Regions from separate parts of the Cohnella candida genome, predicted to be linked through region 1. Evidence: riboswitches for the same ligand, from Rfam matches in the RefSeq annotation. Region 1 holds a riboswitch; each other region holds the start of a gene.

Evidence for each region. Region 1 has a riboswitch for cyclic di-GMP ahead of EAV92_RS00770 (PilZ domain-containing protein). Riboswitches for the same ligand answer to the same signal wherever they lie in the genome.
Region 2: another riboswitch for cyclic di-GMP. It lies ahead of EAV92_RS23570 (HD-GYP domain-containing protein); the one in region 1 lies ahead of EAV92_RS00770 (PilZ domain-containing protein).
Region 3: another riboswitch for cyclic di-GMP. It lies ahead of EAV92_RS10450 (sensor domain-containing diguanylate cyclase); the one in region 1 lies ahead of EAV92_RS00770 (PilZ domain-containing protein).
Region 4: another riboswitch for cyclic di-GMP. It lies ahead of EAV92_RS22050 (DUF192 domain-containing protein); the one in region 1 lies ahead of EAV92_RS00770 (PilZ domain-containing protein).

The regions. Positions count from the first base shown of each region.
Region 1 is NZ_CP033433.1:182,788-187,961, forward strand. Features, by position in the region: gene EAV92_RS00755 (class I SAM-dependent methyltransferase) at 1-28, shown strand, start outside; gene EAV92_RS00760 (histidine kinase N-terminal 7TM domain-containing diguanylate cyclase) at 167-1,822, shown strand; gene EAV92_RS00765 (GGDEF domain-containing protein) at 1,856-2,539, shown strand; cyclic di-GMP riboswitch class I at 2,614-2,704, shown strand; gene EAV92_RS00770 (PilZ domain-containing protein) at 2,814-3,515, shown strand; gene EAV92_RS00775 (O-antigen ligase family protein) at 3,618-5,174, shown strand, end outside.
Region 2 is NZ_CP033433.1:5,097,941-5,103,114, forward strand. Features, by position in the region: gene EAV92_RS23565 (Gfo/Idh/MocA family protein) at 1-991, shown strand, start outside; gene EAV92_RS23570 (HD-GYP domain-containing protein) at 1,067-2,095, opposite strand; cyclic di-GMP riboswitch class I at 2,260-2,346, opposite strand; PreQ1 riboswitch class I at 2,487-2,530, shown strand; gene queF (preQ(1) synthase) at 2,690-3,193, shown strand; gene EAV92_RS23580 (VUT family protein) at 3,209-3,754, shown strand; gene EAV92_RS23585 (WD40/YVTN/BNR-like repeat-containing protein) at 3,806-5,032, opposite strand.
Region 3 is NZ_CP033433.1:2,200,163-2,205,336, forward strand. Features, by position in the region: gene EAV92_RS10445 (response regulator) at 1-291, opposite strand, end outside; gene EAV92_RS10450 (sensor domain-containing diguanylate cyclase) at 420-1,268, opposite strand; cyclic di-GMP riboswitch class I at 1,350-1,440, opposite strand; gene EAV92_RS10455 (hypothetical protein) at 1,521-2,057, opposite strand; gene EAV92_RS10460 (alpha/beta hydrolase) at 2,079-3,074, opposite strand; gene EAV92_RS10465 (cold-inducible protein YdjO-related protein) at 3,224-3,448, shown strand; gene EAV92_RS10470 (NAD-dependent epimerase/dehydratase family protein) at 3,612-4,580, opposite strand; gene EAV92_RS10475 (glycine C-acetyltransferase) at 4,577-5,174, opposite strand, start outside.
Region 4 is NZ_CP033433.1:4,762,776-4,767,949, forward strand. Features, by position in the region: gene EAV92_RS22030 (oxidoreductase) at 1-215, shown strand, start outside; gene EAV92_RS22035 (C40 family peptidase) at 288-800, opposite strand; gene EAV92_RS22040 (DUF421 domain-containing protein) at 901-1,458, opposite strand; gene EAV92_RS24660 (hypothetical protein) at 1,548-1,691, opposite strand; gene EAV92_RS22045 (hypothetical protein) at 1,791-2,618, opposite strand; cyclic di-GMP riboswitch class I at 3,484-3,576, shown strand; gene EAV92_RS22050 (DUF192 domain-containing protein) at 3,665-4,030, shown strand; gene EAV92_RS22055 (Flp family type IVb pilin) at 4,056-4,262, shown strand; gene EAV92_RS22060 (A24 family peptidase) at 4,354-4,875, shown strand; gene EAV92_RS22065 (TadE/TadG family type IV pilus assembly protein) at 4,872-5,174, shown strand, end outside.

The sequences.
Region 1 (5,174 bases):
GAAAGACTTGCCGGTCGCGGGGCGATAGGTGTTTCGAGCGAGCACAGTTTAGGAAAAAATTAGGGAAACCCGATTGTCGGAAAAAGATGGCATATGTTAAAATGGAGGGAAGCTTGTCTAACCGGAATTTTGAATAAGAGACCTTTCCAATGAAAAGGTGACCGCCTTGGCACTTTTCTGGCCCGATATGCTCCTCTTTGTCTCCCTGCTCATCTTGTTCGTTTGCGTGCTTGCGTTCAACCGGATCACGCAAACGCACAAGGTGTATTTGGCTTTTCATTTCGTGATGATGCTTTGGCCGTTCGGCCAATTCATGGTCAACACGACGGGGTATCTCCATTTTCAGGAAGCCTATATTAAGCTCGCCTTTACCGCGCTGTCGCTGCTGGGTCCGGGCTGGCTCGTTTTCGTTTTCTTCCTGACCGGCCGAGCGGCGCTTTTGACCGCATCCAAAACACTGCTGTATCTGCTGCCTTCTCTGCTCTGCGCGGCGGGCGTCCTATGGAACCCGGGGAACATCTTCATGACGCCGCAAGACGGCTCCTATCTCCATCACGAGTACGGCCCGTTTTTCTGGCTGCTCGTGGTCGTGGAGTTCCTCTATTTCATCATCGCGCTTCTGATCATGTTCCACGCATTGAAATCCGTCCATTCGCTGAATCAGCGCAAGCAGCTCGCGATCGCCGTCATCGGCATTTTCGTATTGACCGGTTTCAGCGTGCTGGACCTGCTGATCAACGTGCTGCTGGCTCCCTGGCTGCCGGTCATTCCGGGGATGATGTCCCTCGGCATCCTGCTGTCGGATTGCTGCTTCGTCGTCGCCATCTACCGGTACGGCATGTTCGACATCCTCAGCATGGCCCAGCGGGATATCTTCTCGCACATGACCATGGGGATCATCGTCGTGGACGAAAACGGCAAAGTGCTGGAAGTGAACCGGGGCGCCGCTCCGTTCGTCCATACGGCCAAGGGCGACGTGTTCGAGATGGAGAAATTCCTGTCTCCGCTGCACACGCAGGGAGAAGTTAATGAATTTCTGTATAAATACCGAAATAATCCTCAAGAGCGCATGCAAACCGAAATTACGCTCGCCGACAACATGACCCGCCACGTGACCATCCAGATTTCCCCGGTGCTGGACGACCGCAAATCGCTGATCGGGCGCGTGATCACGTTTCACGACGTCACGGAGCTGCGCAAGCTGGTCGACGAGATGAACCGGAAGAACGAAGCGCTGCACGAAAGGAACCTCGAGCTGGTCACGATCCAGGAAGAGCTGTTCCGGGTCAACCAGAAGCTCGAGCAGATGGCCATTACCGACGGCCTGACCGGCTGTTACAACCGGCGGTACCTCATGCAGCAGCTGGAGCACGAAGTGCTGCTGAACATGCGTTACCGGATTCCGTTCTCCGTGTTTCTGTTCGATATCGACCATTTCAAGCAGATCAACGACCGCCACGGCCATCTGGTCGGGGACGAAGTCATCAAGAGCACCGCCGAAATCGTGCGGGACAAGCTCCGGAGAACCGATATTCTCGCCCGGTACGGAGGCGAGGAATTCACGATTTACCTGCCGCATACGGGACGGGAGCAGGCGGAGCTGCTGGCGGAACGGATCATGTACGCCATTAACCATAACGAAGTGGCGGCCGGCTCCGAGAACGTCAAGATCACCATCAGCATGGGCATCGTGACGGAGGACGGAGACGATATCCGCTTCGAAGATCCCAAGGAATATTTGCGGGAAGTGTTTGCCCGCGCGGACTCCGCGCTGTATAAAGCGAAAAACGGTGGAAGAAACCGGGTCGTACTGGCCCATTAACGAAGTTCAGTTCGTCGTGTCGGAGGTGTCGGGATGAGACGTTTGGGACTATCGCTGGGGATCGGGTTGTCGATCGCGTTCAGCGCGGCCGTTACGGCCGTGCATCTCGCTTGGGGAAGCGGCCCGGATCAGGCGGTTACCGCGGCGTGGATCGGGCTTGCTTTCCTTGCGATCACGGTGCCTCTCGGTTGTTTTTTCGGCGTCCAATACGACAAGCTGAGAGGTTGGGCGGAGCGCGACACGCTGACCGGCGCCTGTACGCGCCGGTTCCTGCAGACCGGTTACCCGAGGCTCGTCGCGCAGGCGGACCGCAGACGCAAGCGGATGTCGGTGCTGCTCGTCGACGTGAACGATTTCAAGGCCGTCAACGACACGCTCGGACACGCGAAGGGCGACGAATTGCTCCGCAAACTCGCGTGCGGACTGATGAACGCATCCCGTCACGGCGAGATCGTGGGACGTTGGGGCGGCGACGAATTCCTGCTTCTATGCCCGTACGGCGACCGTTCGGCGCTCGAGGCGCTGAACCGGGCGATCTCGGAGCAGATCGCAGGCATTTCGGCGCAATGGAACCGGCCTTTGTCGGTATCGGTCGGAACGGCGGTCTACCCGGATGACGGAAGGGTGCTCGACGAGCTCGTGCAAGCGGCCGACCGAGGCATGTATGCCGACAAGCACCGTCGCAAGGAAGTTGTCCAGCAGCGGCTGAAAGCATAAAGAAACCGGGAAAAAAGTCTTACGCAAATAGACATGCATGTGGTAATATAGAATCAATATGACAGACTTGAGACGTCGATAATTGGCAAACTTGCCGAAAGGCAAGGACGCAAAGCTACAGGGTCTAACGTTCGCTCGTCGAACTACGACAGCCTGGCTGCCGAATCGTCCCGTACACCGTACATAGGGATTTTGGCGAACAGGCTGCTTCCGATCGGGAGCCGCCTTTTTATTTTACATAGACAAAGTGAGATAGGGAAAGGTGGTCGCTGGCATGAGAAACGGTTGGAGCTCGCAGGCCGGCCTGGCGAGCGCGAACGGGGATCTGCTTCCGCTGAATGTCCTGCTGCATTGCCGGACGGTGGTGGAATCGCAAAATTTCGTAACGACCGGCCTGATGACGCACGTCGAAGGCGAGTTGTTCGAGGTGGAGCTCAGCGAGTTCGAATCATTCGAGCTGGGCGAGAAAGTCAAACTGACGATTTACACGCCGGCGGGCATCCAGACGTTTCCGTCTACCATTTTCGCGAAATACGAAGGCGCGATCGCGCTCATCCAGCCTCCCGAGGTGCATAAGAAATTCGAGGAGAAGCGCGAGCATCCCCGCGTTGAAGTCAGCGGCAGCGTGCAGCTCGTCGACGTTTTGGATAAGGAAGGCAATCCGGTCGAAGTGACCCTGCGGAATATCAGCGTATCCGGCATCGCATTCGAGGCGCCGGACCTGCCGGCGTTTACGAAGGAAGCCACAATGAAAGCGACCGTCGGTCTCGGCTTCGAGTTCAATTGCGAGCTGGAAATCGTGAGAAGGGATCGCCAGGAAGAAGGCTTGATGTGCGGCGCGAAAATGAAGCTGCTGGAGCCCGATATGCTGCGTCCCCTGCGCGCGTTGATCCTTCGCCAGCAGGTGGAGCGGAACGTCCGCACCCGCAAAGAGAACGAGAACAAGAAGCATACCGCCGTTTTCAAAAAAGCTTGATCGGTTAAGGTCGTCCATATTGCTCAATTCCGGCAGGTCCTTCATACTGGACCTGTCGTTTTTCGTGTTTACGGCATGCGTAGATTCGGAGGATTCAGGATCGTGAGAAAGTTCGGTCATTTCGCCGCTGCGGCGGTGTTGGCGGGATTGCTCGGGTGGTCGGCCTGGCGATTTGGGCTGTTTTACGACGATGACGCGTATTCGGCCGAGCTCCTCGTATTCGCCGCCGTGCTGGCGGGATTGCCATGGGTTGTGTGGGGCCGTAAGGAATCCTTGCCTGCCGCGGCTTTGTTTCCGCTGGGCGTGGCTGCTTGTTACGGCATCACCCTGCTGATGGGTCCCGCTTCCTACTCCGGAACGGTAGATTCGATGCTTCGGTGGACGGCGTTTGCCGGCTGGCTGACTTTGTTGTCCTTGTGGGGGAAGAAGCCCGGTCATCGGGGATGGGGAGAAGCGGCCATTCAGGCAATAGGTTTGTTCCTGCTCGTCGGAGGCTGGCTGGGTTGGTTCGGATGGCTGTCTTTTCCCGAGATCGTGCTCCGATTCGACGACCCCGAATTGTCCGCGACCGGCGTTCGTCTGGCCGGATTCCTGCAGTATTCTAACGCGTACGCCGCGGTTTTGGCTTTCTTCTTGCTGCGGCAATGGCAGGGATGGGCGGGGGCCGGCAAGCTGAGGGCGATCGCGGCGAGCTTGTCCGCCATTCCCTATGCGGGGGCGATCGCGTTAACCGAATCCAGGGGAGCGATTGCCGCTCTGCTGGCCGGATTCGTGCTGGCGCTGGTTTTCGCGGACGGGCGCAGGGAGAGGGGAAAACTGCTGCTCGTCGCGTGTTGGACGCTGCTTGGCGGCTGCGCGGCCGCGGGCGGTGCGCTTCGCGCCGTCGCCGCCGGCGGCTCTTGGGGCTGGTTGACGGCAGGTGTACTCGTTGCCGGAGCCGGCGCTCTGTATGGCTTGTGGCTGTGGACTTCACGGCGGGGAAAAGGGGAAGGCTGGCCGACAGTTATTCTGTGGGCGGGTGTGACGGTTTTGGCGTTGGCATTAGGTGCGGCTGCTTATGCGTGGATGGGGAGCATGGGGAACGGCAGCCGCCTGTCCGGCGGAGAGTTCGGCACCGCCGCTTCGCGCCTGCTCTTCTACCGGGACGGTTGGCGCATGTTCCTGGATTCGCCTTGGCTTGGCTTCGGAGGCGACAGCTGGCGATCTTTGTTCGGTTACTATCAATCCCAGCCTTACGTCGGCAGCGAAGTGCACAGCGGGTATCTCGATATGCTGCTGGATACGGGGTTGCTAGGGTTGGCCGCTCTCGCGGTAATGCTCGTCGTTTGGATTCGCCGGGTGTGGAAAACGCGGCGCGAGGCGCTGGCTCCCGCCGCGGTTCTTTTGCTGCATGCGGCCGTGGATTTCGATTTTTCCTACGCCTGGATCTGGCTGCTGCTGCTCGCGTGGTTTGCGCTGTTCTCCGCGAACGCGGAAGCCGGTCGGCCCGACGCACGCCGATGGCGGGCCGCCGGCGGAGTAGCCGCCGCGCTGCTGCTGGGCGCGTCGGCGTGGGGCCTGTGGGCGGCTTGGCATGGCCATGCCGCCGCCCGGGACTTGGCCGCCGCCCGGCGGACGGCGACCCCTGCCGCGCGCGAAGCGAAGCTGCGCGCGGCGCTT
Region 2 (5,174 bases), 370 kb from region 1:
CGTCGAACGCGCGAAAGCGAAAGCGGCCGAGCACGGCGTGCGCGGATGCTCGGTAGACGAGCTGCTGGCAGATCCGGAAGTCCAAATGGTCATCAACCTGACGATTCCGCAGGCGCATGCCTCGGTCTGCATGAAAGCCCTTGAAGCGGGCAAACACGTTTACGTCGAGAAGCCGCTCTCCGTTACCCGCGAGGAAGGCAAACAGCTGCTGGAGCTTGCCGAGCGCAAGGGACTTCGCGTCGGCTGCGCGCCGGACACGTTCCTCGGCGGCGGCATACAGACGAGCATCAAGCTGATCGAAGACGGCTGGATCGGCACGCCGATCGGCGCCACGGCCTTCATGACCAGCAGCGGCCCGGAAAGCTGGCACCCGGCTCCGGAGTTCTTCTACCAAATCGGCGGCGGCCCTATGTTCGACATGGGACCGTACTATTTGACGGCGATGGTCGCCATGCTCGGCCCCATCACCCGCGTCACCGGCTCTGCGCGGATCTCCCATGCGGAGCGGACGATCACGAGCCAGCCGAAATTCGGGCAAGTCGTGAAGGTTGAAACGCCGACGCACATCGCGGGCGTACTCGACTTCGCTTCCGGTCCGGTGGGCACGCTGCTCACCAGCTTCGACATCGCGGGCGGCTCCACGCTTCCGCGCATCGAAGTGTACGGCAGCCAAGGCACGCTGCTGGTGCCGGATCCGAACACGTTCGGCGGCCCTGTGTCCGTCTGGCGCGCGGGATCCCGCGAGTGGTCGCAGATTCCGCTCACCCACGGCAAAGCGGAGAACGCCCGCGGCGTCGGCGCGGCGGACATGGCCAAAGCCATCCTGACCGGCCGCAAGCACCGCGCGAACGGCGCGATGGCTAACCACGTGCTCGAGGCGATGCACGGCTTCCACGATGCATCGGCGCAAGGCAAGCATTACATCATGCAAAGCACCTGCGAGAAGCCGGCTCCGCTGCCGCTCGGACTGGGCGACCACGAGCTGGACTGAGCCGCTAATTTAAAAAAGCTCCTCCCTTGCCAACAGGCGAAGGAGGAGCTTTCCGTCTATAAGGCCGGTTGTCATCTAACCTACGATTTCCTTGATTTTGACGGAACCGTCTTTGCTCAGGTCGATGAACTCGTCGTCGAGCGAGACGAGGGGGCTCGTCGGATAGTTCGGATTGATGAGCAAGATCCGGCCTTTCCGTTCATCGGAGAGAATGACTTCGCTGCCGATCTGCGCGGCCATCAGCCCGTTCAGGAAGGTCAGGCCGATCGCCGAATCGAAGCGGCCTTGGATGATTTGCTTGTGGATCTCGTGGATGACTTCGTAGAAAGCATACGCCTCCCTGTAGGGGCGCGCCGAAGTCATCGCTACGTACACGTCGGCCAGGGCGATGATTTTGCTTAAGGGGTCGATCTCGCTCCCTTTAATCCCTTGAGGGTAACCGCTGCCGTCTTCCCGCTCATGATGCTGCAGGGCGACCCGGGCGATGCGGGGGTCCACTCCTGACTCCAGAAGAAGCTCGTATCCCAGCATAGCGTGCTCTTTCATGATCTCCCGCTCGCTGGGGAGCAGCCTCTCCGGTTTCTTGAGCAAATAGGAGGGGAGTTTGACCGAGCCGATATCGTAGAGGCTGGCCGCCGAATTGAGCAAGGAAAGCTCCTTCTGGTCGAGGTGCAGCCATTTGCCCAGCATGGCGGACATGACGACGACGCCGATGCTCTGCTTGTAGCGGTAATCCGCCATCGACTTGAGATCCGCGAAGAGTTGGAACAGGTTGCGTTTACGGGCGGCCTCCATGATGACCGGGAGCACTTTCTCCTCGAGTTCGAGCACCGGAACCGTTCCGTTGGCTTGCACGAAATGATCGATGTCCTGCAGCCGGGCAGCCGTTTTGTTGACCAGCTCCCTCACTTCCGCCTGATTGGCGGGACCCGTTTCGACTTCCTGGACGATGACGTCGAAAACGTCGACCTTGAAGTTGGCCATCAGCTCGATATGGTGCTCCGTTAAAACCGTGCCCTCTGGAATGAGCAGCAGCCCTTTGTTGTCCATGACGTGATGAAGAACGCGTTTGCCGCCCAGATGGGAATATTCGTCGTACCGCATGGCAGCCTCCTTGGGGTGTTGTGCCGTCAGACAGCCCACAAAGCCTTGGAGCAGCGAGAAAACGCTTACCTTTTGCCGCGTATCCGGGTATAAAAAAACATCCAACCTTCGCTCAAGAAGATAGGATGTTTTGTCGGGACAAAGAAGTAGGGGTCTCCCTATGCTTCGGCAACTCGGCCGCCATGGGGCTTTCGCCCGGTAGGCCCGTAGCTTTGCGTCCTTATCTTTCGATAAGTTTGCCTTTCTCGTGGTCAGGTCAGATTATAAGGTATTTTGGCATGGAAGTCCATACAAATAATGGGACCAGCGTCCCAGTCTAGTCAACGGCCCGGATCTGTGCTATCCTATCGGATGACAACTGAACAAGAAAATCCGGTTTCGCCTCGGCGATCCGGGAGAGGTTCGCGAACTCCCTCTATAAAAAACTATAGCAAGCGACCGCTTCAGCCGGCTCGCTCTTCGCTTTGTGCGCAGAGATTCGGCAGATAGACGATCGCTGTTTTTTTGGAGTTCCTTCGGATGCGAATCTCGTTCTTGTTCCCGGTCCCGGCTGCCGTACCTATGAGCCGAGGGAGACAAGGAGGAGATTTTTTTATGTCCCATGCAGGACGCGGCAAGGAAGAATTGCAGGATATCACGCTGCTTGGCAATCAAGGCACGAAATACCCGTTCAACTATGCGCCGGAAGTGCTCGAGTCGTTCGACAACAAGCATACGGGCCGGGATTACTTCGTGAAATTCAATTGTCCCGAGTTTACGAGCCTGTGCCCGATCACGGGCCAGCCCGACTTCGCGACGATCTACATCTCCTACATTCCGGACGTGAAAATGGTGGAGAGCAAGTCCCTGAAGCTCTACCTGTTCAGCTTTCGCAACCACGGGGATTTCCACGAGGATTGCATGAACATCATCATGAACGACCTCATCAAACTGATGGAGCCGCGCTACATCGAGGTATGGGGAAAATTCACCCCTAGAGGCGGCATTTCGATCGATCCTTATTGCAATTGGGGGCGCCCGGGCACGAAGTACGAAGAGATGGCTTTCCATCGTTTGATGAATCACGATATGTATCCCGAGAAAGTCGACAACCGTTAAGGAGGAGAAGAACGAATGTTGAAAACGGTGCTGGTTCTGCTGTATCTGCTGGCGATCGTGATGGCGAACGTCATTACGGCGAACAACGATCCTGTCCTGTGGGGCAAATTGATCATCCCGGCGGGCTCGTTCCTGATCGGGGCGACGTTCATTCTGAGAGACTTGGTGCAGAACACGATCGGACGCAAACTCACGTACGGCGCGATCGGAGCGGCGATGGTCCTGTCGGCGGTCTCGTCGTATTTGCTCGGCGATACGCTGTGGATCGTGGCGGCGTCCACGATCACGTTCTTGTTCTCGGAGACGGCCGATACGGAGATTTACTCCAGGCTGCGGCTTCCGATGTCGCTGAGGGTGCTGTACAGCGGTCTCGTCGGCGGCATGTTCGACAGCGTCATCTTCGTCGTCATCGGCTTGTCGCCGATCGGCGCGGGCTTCCTGCCGTGGGATTTGGTCGGCTACGCGATCGCGGGGCAGATCGTCGTCAAAGTCGGGATGCAATGCATCGGCGCGCTCATCGTGCAGCTCATGCCGAAGCCGCGCGTTACGGCGAAAGCTTGAGATTTCGGAAAAAAGCCTTCTTCCGGTTCGACGGAAGAAGGCTTTTTCGTTTTAGGCGGAGGGTTTGTCGAACGTATGAACGAGCTTCCAATTCGCGCCGCCGTCCGAAGTCACGTACATTTTCGAAGGTTCTTGGCCGTCCGTGTTGATCCACCAGACGTGATCGGCGTCCGCCGCGGCGATCTGTTGGACGTCGAAGCCGGAATACTCCGGCTTCAGGTTGACCCAGGTTTCGCCGCCGTCCGTCGTTTTGCCGAGCCGGTTCGGTTTGTCGCAAGCTTGGCATTGGCCGCCCATGAAGGCGACGTCCGGGCTCGCGACATACAGCGTGCCGGGGGAGTTTCCGCCGTTACGGGGCACCTTTTTCTCATCCATCGTGAAGCCCGGGGCCGGACCGGAGCCCGCGCCGGAGTTGGCGAGGACCGGCTGCCAGCTCTTGCCGCCGTCGCGGGTATGGAACAGCGAGTAGGAGGTTTGGGACATGCCCGAACCGCCCACCACTTCGACCCAGGCGTCGTTTTTGCCCGCCGACCGGATCACCGAATTCGTCGGCGGGACGTCGGAGTCTTTCGACAGTACGGTCGTCCACGTTTTGCCGCCGTCCGACGTCTTGCGGATCGAGAATCCGTGCTGCCCGTTCGTGACCGCCCATCCGTTCTTGGCGTCGTGGAAGTAGACGTCCCCGACCGTCTTGCCCGGCGTCGTCATAGGGGTCCAAGTTTTGCCGCCGTCGGTCGTATGGGCGTCGCCGCTGAACGCCTCGAGGTCCGATACGAAGTGGAAAAACGAGTCGTTCGGCACCGTTCCGCCATCTTCCCAGTGTTTGCCTCCGTCAGTTGTACGGACCAGCTTCACGCTCTTGTGATCCCCGCTGGCCAGCGATGCCCACGCTTTGTCCTTATTCAGGGCGAAAATCTGATGCACGACGTTCTGAGGCCGAAGCTGGATGCTCCAATGTGCGCCGCCGTCGGCCGTTCCGGCGATCCATCCGTCGCCGCCCGCCCAGCCGATCATCGGATTCGCCAGCCGGACCGCCGTGACCTTGCCCGTCTTCGTCGAATCGGTACCCGGATCCGCCGAATCGGCAGGCGGGCTGGCGGACGTTGGCGCGGCGGATGCCGATTCGTTCGGCGATGCGGCGGGCGACGCGGCCGGCGACGACACCGGTGAGCTGCCGGACGGCGAGGCTCCGTTGTTGCCGGCGGAACAGCCGGCGGCGCCGATTAGCAGAATCGAGCAAAGCAGCAGGAGGGTATGCGATCGTCTCAGTTTTCCCATGTTGGCCATCTCCTTTTTTCGATTACCTTTTAGACGGTGGAAAGTTCGATAAAGTTAAATTTTTATGATGCATTTCGCAGAGCCCGTTTATACGCCGGAAGGGGCAGATATGTATATTTCACCCTTTTTCTTCTGATTTTTT
Region 3 (5,174 bases), 2.0 Mb from region 1:
CGCGCCGTTCTCCATTGCTTGGAACAGCATGTTTCTCTGGTCGAATGCGCTGATGACGATAATCCGGGCATCCGGATCTTCCTTCATCAGCCTTTTGACGGTCTCGAGTCCATCCATGACAGGCATCGTAATGTCCATCGTCACGAGGTCGGGACGGTGTTTACGGTAGGCGTGAACGGCTTCTTCCCCATTGGCCGCTTCCGCTGCGATTTCATAGCCCGCCTTCGAGAGAATCGCATTCAGGTTTCTGCGCATGATGGGAGAATCGTCGGTGATGAGAATGCGCTTCAAGGGCAAACCCCGCTTCCATATCTTGTCTCTCTCATTGTATATGGACCGACAAGATGTGACAATGAGGCTAGTCTTAAAAGACTATAAAAAAAAGCGCCGCTTCCCCATGGAAGCGGCGCCGAGCCGTTTCAACCGGCGTATATGCGCACGCCGTGCTTATTCTCCCGTTTGATCTGGTACATCGCGGAATCGGCTCTTTGGATGTATTCCTGCAAAGTCCTAGCCTCGAGGCAGATTCCGACGGAAGCCGAGACCGTCAAAGCCATCTCCCCGATCGGCAGCGGGCGCGACAAGCGGTCCATGAGATGGTCCACCGCCTCAAGCACCGTTTCTTCTCCGGCGTCCGGAAGGAGGATGACGAATTCGTCTCCTGCATATCGGCAGGCTGCCGATTGATGGACGACGGCGATTTCCTTCAGGATGGCGCCGATTTTTCGCAGCACCTCGTCCCCGATCTCGTGGCCGTAGGTATCGTTGATGCTTTTGAAATCGTCCAGATCCAGAAAAACGATCGCTTTCTTCGCATTCGTCGGTAAGTGGTAGAACAAACCCTCCATGTACTTCCTGCGGTACACGCCCGTCAAATCGTCGAAAATCGCGTTTTCCTCCACCTCGATCAAGCGGCTGACCAATTCGGCCATTCTCTCAAGCAATCTCGCATCCTCTCGGGTGAAAGCGTGCTTCCGGTCCAAGGCGCAAAACTGGCCGAATGTCCTGCCGTCCCGAAGGACGATCGGAATGCCCAGGAAGCTGCAAGCGCCGAGTTTTCCCGTAACCGGAAGGGCAAGCGTGTCCCCTTCTTTGACGAGGGTTTCGGATGCATTGTAAACGCTGATCAGCACGTAGGCGCTCTCCTGGGTTGCAGCGACGAAAAACGTATTGGCAGGTATGATTTCCCTTAGCGTCTGGAAAAAGCATTGCACTGCGTCTCGAAGGAGATGGTATTCCGTCGTGATTCCTTCATAACCGTATTCCATTGGAATTTCCCCTTGTCTCACCGCTCCGAAGCGCAAAAAAAGTCCATCCCGAAAGGAATGGACATGGCAAAGCCCACCTCTTTCGGTAACCCGGCCGCCTTAGAAACTCCATCGTTTCCTTAGGCCCGAGGTTTTGCGTCCTCGCTTTTCAGCAAGTTTGCCTTTTCGCTTCGGATGGTTCGCGTATCGTGGTTCGTGAATCACGTATCGTTCCGGCGTTCATTATTACCCGTCCGCTTGATGAATGAAACGCTACCCGCGTACGAATCGAACAAAATGTACGGGCTTCGTCCGGATGAATCCGGCAATCCGACGAGATACATCGGGTGCCAGCTCCCGGAACCGCTCGAAAGCATGCGAGAAAATAGGCTGTAATGCCGGGTCCGAATACAGCTCGCCCGGATCGAGATCGTTCTCCCCGTTTTCTTCCTCTTGACCGGCCGCCCTCTTCCTCAGCGATCTTTCCAGCTCTTCCAGCAAGAGGACGAGAGCTTCGTCGCCGAAAAACCGAAGGGAATGCCGGATATTCGCCCAGATGCGCGCCTGCGGGAGAAAATAGCAGGTCCACCAGCGGAAGTCGTCGGCGGACACGATTACGTGATCGTAATAGACCCGGAACCAGAACAGGGCTTGCTGGCCTGGGGTGAGCCGCTCGAAGAGACCCGCATGGAAGTTCTCTCCCGGCGTTCCCGATTCCTTGTACGCCGCGATGACCGTACGCACGCATGCCGTCACCAGCGTATCGTCATCCAGGGCGTCGAAGGTGCGTTTATCCATTTCCGTCAGCACGCGGATCTCCTGCCCTTCTCCTTACGATGGGATTCCGGCATAGAAGCGCAGGTAATCCTCGATATGGCTTTTCCAATACGTCCGGCTGTGGTTGCCGCTGCCCAAGTGGTACTCCGACGGAATTCCGCGGGCTTGCAATGCGTCGTACAGCTGGGACGTGCCGACGTACAGTTTGTAGTCGTCTTTATCCCCGCAGTCGAGATAGACGGACATCCCGGAGAGATCCGCCGTGCGGGCGAGCTGGACCGGATCTCTGCGCTTCCGTTCCGCCGCGGTCGGATACAGCCACGATTTCATCCGCGGCACGCTCGACCAATCCGTCCACAGCGCCGGGCTGTGGCCGCCGACTTTGGAGAAGAGATCGGGATGCCGGAAAGCGATATGCAAGCTCGCGAACCCGCCCATGGAATAGCCGCCGATATAACGGCTTTTCTTACTGGCTTCGGTGCTGTAATGCGAATCCACGTAGCCGATGACGTCATGTACCATATAATCTTCGTAGCGCCCATAGTAACGGGAATGCACCGGATCCTTCGGAGTCTCCAGCCGATAGGCGTCGGAAGAATTGAGACCGTAGCTGTTGTCCATTTCCGGAGCGACGATGATCAGCGGCTCGATGCTGCCGTCCTCTATCAAACGGTCGGCCGCTTTATCCGTCTGCATCTCCGGCATCCAGGCGGACTCGGTTCCGAAATATCCGTGAAGCAAATAGAGAACGGGATAACGGCGGCTGGCGTCGTAGCCCGGCGGTAAGTAAATCTGCAGACGCTTGTCCGCGTTTAACGCTTTGCTGTGGAATTTCACCTTTTCCAATCGCGAGGGAGAGGGCGGCTTCGATCGGGACGTCTGCTCAGACGCCGTTGCGGAAGGAGCCGAAGGTACGGAAACCGCCGGCGTCGAAACCGCTGTCTGGGAAGAGGCGGCGGTCTGCGCCGCAGGCTGGCCGTCCGATGCTCCGCAACCGGCCGCAAAACCGAACAGGACGACCGCTCCCGCCGCGATCCATAATTTTCTCATTCCCCGCACTCCCCCGCATCGATCCTCAACTGAAAAAAAGCTGACTCCAGTGTATCAAAGTCCGCTTCGTTTTTACAATTTTCGATTCGTGCTGCGCCGTTTAGGAACCCGACGCTCGGGGAAATTTACTTCGGTGGAGGTGGTCACACGTGGATTCCGAAACGCCGAAGCCCGATACGGCGCCCGTGCCGATATGGAGATGCGTGAACCCGGAATGCAAAGTATGGGTCCGCGACGAGCTGGCGGCTTCCGATGCGCCGGCGTGTCCCATGTGCCAGGGGAAGATGATCCGGGGGATCAAGCATTTGCCGAAGCTGATCAAGAAGCATAAAACGGAGCGCAAGAAGAAAGACGAAACTCCCTGGCTTTCCTGACTCAACAAAAAAAGACCAAGCCAAGGACCCGGTTCTGAGATGACTGTCATGCGGGCTGGGTGCCTTGGCTTGGATTACTTCTTATGATAAGAGACAATAGGCCGTTTGTAACCGAAAAAGTAATGGCGCGACCGCGCAAAAAATAAAGGTGCGGTTCCGCGCATTACGGCGAGTTCCCGCGCGGACCGTCTTCCGGCGGGTTGCGTCCCCCCGCAAAAGCCAGCATTTCCTCCGTCATCTTTTCCAGCGTGAAGCGGGGACGGAAGCCCCACTCGTTTTCCGCCGCCGTCGTATCCAGCGAATCCGGCCAGCTCTCGGCGATTCTCTGCTTAAGCGGATCCACGCGGTAATGCAGCCGAAAGTCCGGGATATGCTTGCGGATTTCCGCGGCCAGCATCTCCGGATCCGCACTCATCGCGGTTACGTTATACGCATTGCGGTGAACCAACCCCGATGGATCCGCTTCCATAAGCTGAATGACGGCTTCCACCGCATCGGGCATGTACATAAAATCCATGAAAGTGCCGGCGGCGATATAGGACTCGTATCCCCCATGCCTAGCGGCCGCGAAATAGATGTCCACGGCATAATCGGTCGTTCCCCCTCCGGGAGGCGCCGTGTGGGAGATGAGCCCGGGAAACCGGAGGCCGCGGGTATCCACGCCGTACTTTAGAAAATAATACTGGCAGAGCAGTTCACCCGCGACCTTGTTCACTCCGTACATCGTAACGGGCCGTTGGACCGTCACCTGCGGCGTCCGATCCTTGGGAGCGTCCGGCCCGAATACGCCGATGGAGCTGGGCGTGAACAATTGGGCGTTCAGTTCGCGGGCCGTCTCCAGCGCGTTTAAGAGACCGCCCATGTTGATCTCCCAAGCCAGCAGCGGATCCCTCTCCGCTCTCGCGGACAACAGTGCCGCCAGATGGAGGATCGAATCGGCTCCGTATCGCTTGGCCGTATCGTAAAAAGCACGGCGATCGGTCACGTCGAGCTGGACGTAAGGTCCTTGCTCCTTGTCCGGCGGCCTGATATCCGTCGCGATTACGTGGTCCTCACCATATATGCGCCTGAGACGAGGGACGAGTTCGCTGCCGATCTGGCCCATCGAGCCGGTAACCAGGATGGTTTTCATGACGGCGTCCCATCCAGCAGCTTCGACCGGACCCTCCCGTACACGGACAGCACCCGATCCAGCATTTCTTCGGTGTGGGCGGCGGTCGGCATGTTGCGGATTCTTCCTTTTCCCTTCGGCACCGTCGGGAAAACGATCGCCTTGGCGTAAACTCCTTCCTCGATCAACGCTTGGCTGAACCGTTGAGTCAGTTTTTCTTCCCCGATGATGCACGGCGTGATCGGCGTTTCCGAGCTTCCCGTGTCGAAGCCCAGCTTGATCAATCCCTGCCGCAAATAGGCCGCGTTATGCCACAGCTTCCGCTGGAGGTCCTCGCTGCTCTGTAGGATGTCCAGCGCCGCAATGCACGCGGCGACGATGGACGGAGGCAGCGCCGTGGAGAACAAGAACGGCCGGCTCCGCACTTTGAGCCAATCGATCAAATCTTTGCGCCCCGCCACGTAGCCTCCGACGACGCCGATCGCTTTGGAAAGCGTACCGATCTGCAAATCCACCCGATCCGACAAGCCGAAATGCTTCACCGTCCCCGCTCCGCGGCCCAGCACGCCGGAACCGTGCGCGTCATCCACGTACGTGATCAGGTCGTATCGCTCC
Region 4 (5,174 bases), 710 kb from region 1:
CGTTTATCCTCCGCGGCGTTCGGCTGATCGGCATCGACTCCGTGCTGGCGCCGATGGATGTCCGGCTCGAAACGTGGATGCGTCTGGCTTCGGAATTCAAGCCGGATCGACTCGATGCCATGTACACCGAGATTTCCTTGGAACAGGTTCCGGAATGCGTGTCCGCGATGCTTGCCGGGCAGTCCCGGGGGAGATGGCTGGTTAAGTTGGCCTGAACGAAAAAAACGCTGCCCGACGCGAAGTCGGACAGCGTTTTTGCATGGATGAGGGCGAATCGGTCAATCGGATTACAGAACCCGGCGAGCCGTGACGTAACGGGTGCTGTACTTGCTCAGATCGCCGATCATGAGGCCGTTGATGTTTTTGCCGATCGTGTTGTGGATGAATTGGCCGTTGCCGATATAGATGCCGACGTGGTTGACTTGTCCTTTTACGCTGACGCTGAAAAAGACGAGGTCGCCCGGCTTCAGGTTGGCTTTCGACACGTAGGTTCCTTGCAGGCTTTGAGCGCGGGAACCCCACTTCAGGTTAACGCCTTGCGATGCGAACACGTATTTCGTGAAAGACGAGCAATCAAAGATCAATTTGCTCGGATTGTTAGCCCCGAACACGTAATGGACTTTCCCTCTCAGCGATTCCGCGAGGCTGATGATCTTGCTTGCTTTAACGGCAGCGGAAGTTGTGGAGACCGTAGCGGCATTGGCCGTTGCGGCGCCGGTGCCTGCGAATTGGGCGGTCAGAATGGACAGGCCCAGGACAGAAGCGACGATCAATTTATTTACCACTTTCGTAAATTTCATGTTGTGTTCCTCCTGATGTCTGGTATTTTCGAGCCGAGACAAACTATAACATGGCTCGCTAGGCGAATGTTGAATCTGAGCCGATTCTCATCTTCCAAACTCAGCCACCAGGCTTCCGGATTTTTTCGAAAAGTTCGCTTTGGGCTTGCCCGAGCGGCGGGACTGGTTGGTTCAGCGCCGCCAGAATCTGTTCGGCTTGGCCGCGCGTCAGCGGCAAGGACGACTCCTTCAATTCATAGCCGATCCGCCCGTCGATCTCAATCGTAGCGGTACGGATATCGGAGAGATTGGCGATGCCTTTACGGCGGAGGCGCAACTCGAGCTGTTCCATGGTCATCCGCATTTTCCGCAGATTATGCTCCTGGATTTGACCGTCTTTGACGACGAGGGTCGGCCGACCGATCAGCCACTTTTCAAGCACCGGGAATTTGAGCGCGAGAAATTGGAAGATCAGCATGACGGCCACGAAAATCGCGATGCAAACGAGCGTTTTCCATAGCTCGTTCTCTGAGACCGCATGTCCGATAACGGTGCCGATGGCCAGCAGGGTGATCATTTCGAGCGTCGTCATTTCCGCGATCGCTTTTTTGCCGGCCAATCGAAGAGCGGCCAAGCCGAAGACGACGACCACCACAGCCTCATATGCGAAATTGTACATGGCTGAGCCCCCCTGTCGGCTATGTATATCTTTATTATGGCCCAAAAAACGAAACTCCCGGCCGTTAACGGGCCGGGAGTCGGAGCGTGTTAGCACTTGTTCGCGTTAGAGGACGGCTTCGGCTTTTTGGGTCTGTCACCCGCATGCTCGGAGCGCTTGTCCCCGAATTGGTCCAGGCGGGAGGGGGAAGCGGCAGGCCCGTCGTTATCCGGATGGTTGTTTCGTCCCGTCATGTTCGTCACCTCGGAAGTCAGCTTGGCACTCGTTCTTGTACAGTATGGCTTATTGATCCGTTTTTTATTGATGTGGTGGAGGGTGGCCTGGCAGTGCTTTTAAACCAGCATGCCCTCCGCTTTCCGGATCACTTCCGCAATCCGTCCCTCCAGCTCGTACATTTTCCGATGCTGCTCGACGATTTGCCGCGTGGCGGTATTCACGGAGCCGAGCAAGCCGGCGGACAGTTTGGCGTCGCGTTTGGAGAGGGACTGAGTGAAGCTTCTCCAAACCGTCGACTGGCTGTCTTTCGGGGCTTTCAGTGCGCTCTTCAAAGCTCGGATCTGCACTTGAAGAGGGGAGACCGCGGAAAGTTCGTCGCGGATCTTCTTCATTTTCGCGGACGTCGCCTTTCTGGCTTGCTGGTAAGCGGCGTCTTTGTTTTTGATTTCCTGGCGGGCGAGCTGGACGGGGATTTTGTAGGCATCGGACTGGGCTTGGAACAGGGCGGTCAGCGTCTTGTTCTTCACTTTCCGCGCGGCAGCCAGCTGTTGGTTGGCGCTGCGGTAGAGGTCGAACAGCTTCTGGTGCCTGCTCTTCGTCTGCTCGGCATCCGCTTTGAGCTTGGCGAGCTTGTCCGCGTCAATCTGCTGGATGCGTTTGCGCAGCGTCGTCAGCTTCTCTTCGCTGCGGTAATGGAGATCGGAAACCTTCTGCTCCCATTCCAGAGCGGACTGTTTTAACGCCACGTAATCCAAGTGCTGCTGCTTCAGTTTGGGTCCCCAAGTATCGTCAGCCGCGGCAAGCGTCCGTTCGTACTCCTTCTTCTGGGAGTCGGTGAAATCCGGTGAAGCGGCCCAAGCGGGAGGGGCGGCTAAGGCAGTCGCCAAAATCAAAAGGAACGATGACCAAATCCAGGCTTTCGTGATGAGCGGCTTGACGTTCATAAGCGAAGGTCTCCTTTCGCGCGCCCGGAAAACGAAAAAACACCCGCAAGCGAGGCTGTTGAGCCTGGCTTACGGGTGCTTCCCGGTGCGCGTTCATTGATTTTCGTCCACTATAACCCGCTGGAGTCGGTCGTGTCAAGAGAACAGCGGAACGTTTGTTCGTTTGATGCGAGTGGTGGGCGTCCGGATTAACACATAAGTAAACGTGGTTTACTTAAGTGGGTGGATGGTGGGAGTGCGAGAGGGTTTAAGTAAATGTGATTTACTTAATTCGGCGGATGTTGGGAGTGCGAGAGGGTTTAAGTATACGTATTTTACTTATTTCAGCGGGAACACGATGCGACGAGCAAATTAGTCTCTGTGGGAGACTATTTCAGCGGGAACATGGTGCAGCATGCAAAATAGTCTCTGTGGCGCGTTATTTCAGCGGGAACATGGTGAAGCGAGCAAAATAGTCTCTGTGGCGCGTTATTTCGGTGGGAACATGGTGCAGAGAGCAAAATAGTCTCTGTGGGAGACTATTTCGGCGCAATCACGGCGCAACGATGCGATAGTTCCCTAGTCCGGGTGGGGAGGGGGCTGGAGTCACAGATAAACATAAACTTTCTAGAATTCAATATTTTGTGAATTCTATAAGTTATCGGATGAAAACTGCGCATCAATACCCAACAAGCAAGCATCATACTAGGTCCAAATGCGCTTTTTCAGGACGACAGGCCTACTCCAAATACGCTGGCAATCCCTGTCGTTATACATATCGAAATGTTCAGAAAATTGATATTTACGTCGGATTTCAGGAAGATTATGTATCGGGCTATGATGAAATCACATCGAACCGGTGAGCCGAACTCAAAGCTCCTCCGGGTCTCGATAAAGGCAAACCCCGCGAAAGCGGGCGACGCAAAGCTACAGGGGCTAAGGACGCGATGAAGGCGCGTTACGCCAGCCAGCTGCCGAAAGATCCGGGGAGCTCTCTTTATTTTAGGGAACCCCCCTTTCGGGAAAAGGCGGGTTATTTTTCGTGGGATTGGAGGTGCGAGAACCGCATGATGCTGGTCATCCGGGAGACCGGACGGCAGCTGGGCTTGCGGATCGAAAAAGCGGACACGTTTTTCCGAAGGTTTCGCGGGTTGATGCTGACGCCGTCTCTGTCGGAAGGATCCGGCCTTCATATTCAGCCCTGCAGGGCGGTCCATTCTTTCTTCATGAAATATCCGGTGGACGTGCTGCACCTGGATGCCGAGGGCAAGATCGTCGGAATGGAGCATGGCCTTAAGCCGGGCAACATCGGGATTTCCTTCCGGAAAACCCGCTCGGTCGTCGAATTGCCGGCGGGTACGCTGACCCGTGAAGAAGTCCAGTTGGGACATACCGCCATATTCGAAGAACTTAGCGATTTATCCATTACTTAACCCCATTAAACGAGGAGGAAACAAAATGATGAAAAAACTGATGGGATTGCTGAAGCAAGAGGAAGGACAAGGCATGACGGAATACGGTCTCGTGCTCGGCCTGATCGCGGTGGCGGTCGTCGCCGCTCTGATTCTGCTGCGTGACCATATCATCGCGCTGTTCAACAACGCGGAAACCACGGTCAACAACGGCGTGACGCGTATGGGAACGACCCCGTCCCCGGCGCCGTAACGGATCCGATAAGCGGTCGGAAGGCCATACGTGACTTCGCGTATGGCCTTCTTTTATCCGCCGGAACGACATTTTCCGAGGAGGACCGGACGTGTGGACGAATGCCGTATTGCTGTCGGCTGCCGCGATCTGCGTGGCGACCGACTTGAAAAACCGGAAAATTTACAACGCCGTCATTTTCCCATCGCTTGCCGCCGCGCTGCTCATTCACGCTTGCCAGCGGGGCTGGAGCGGTTTGGCTGAAGGCTTGCTCGGCTTCCTCGTCGGCCTGGGCATTTTGCTAATCCCCTATCTCATGGGCGGAATGGGCGCGGGCGACGTTAAAATGCTGGCGCTGGTCGGAATGTTGAAGGGAATGGCCTTCGTGCTCGAATCCGCCGTCTACATGGCGCTGATTGGCGCCGTGATCGCGATCGGGGTTTGGTTGTTACACGAAGGACTGCGCGCGCGCATGCAGTATCTGGGTTTCGTTTGTTTTTGCCTTCGGATGAAGGTGTTCCCGGTTATGAGAGGCGGTGACGGGACCGCCGGATCCATCACTTACCCGTACGGAGTCGCCATCGCGGGCGGTGCGGTCCTCTGCCTGGCGCTGAAAGGATGGGGGGCGGCATGATCAAGGAACAGAAGGGACAGTCGCTCGTGGAATTCGCCCTGATGCTTCCGCTGCTGCTGCTCTTGATTTGCGGAATCGTCGATCTCGGACGGCTGCTGTTCGCGTACGTCAGTTTGAACATGACGGCGCAGGAGACGGTGCGGCTCGGCGGACTGGGGAAAGGCGACGCGGACATCGCGGCCTACGCGAAGAACCACGTCAGGGTGGGCAGCTCCTCTACGTTGAAAGTGACCATTACGCCGCAGGAATCAACCCGCAAGTCGGGCCAGGATGTAAAGGTCACCCTGACGTACTCGCTG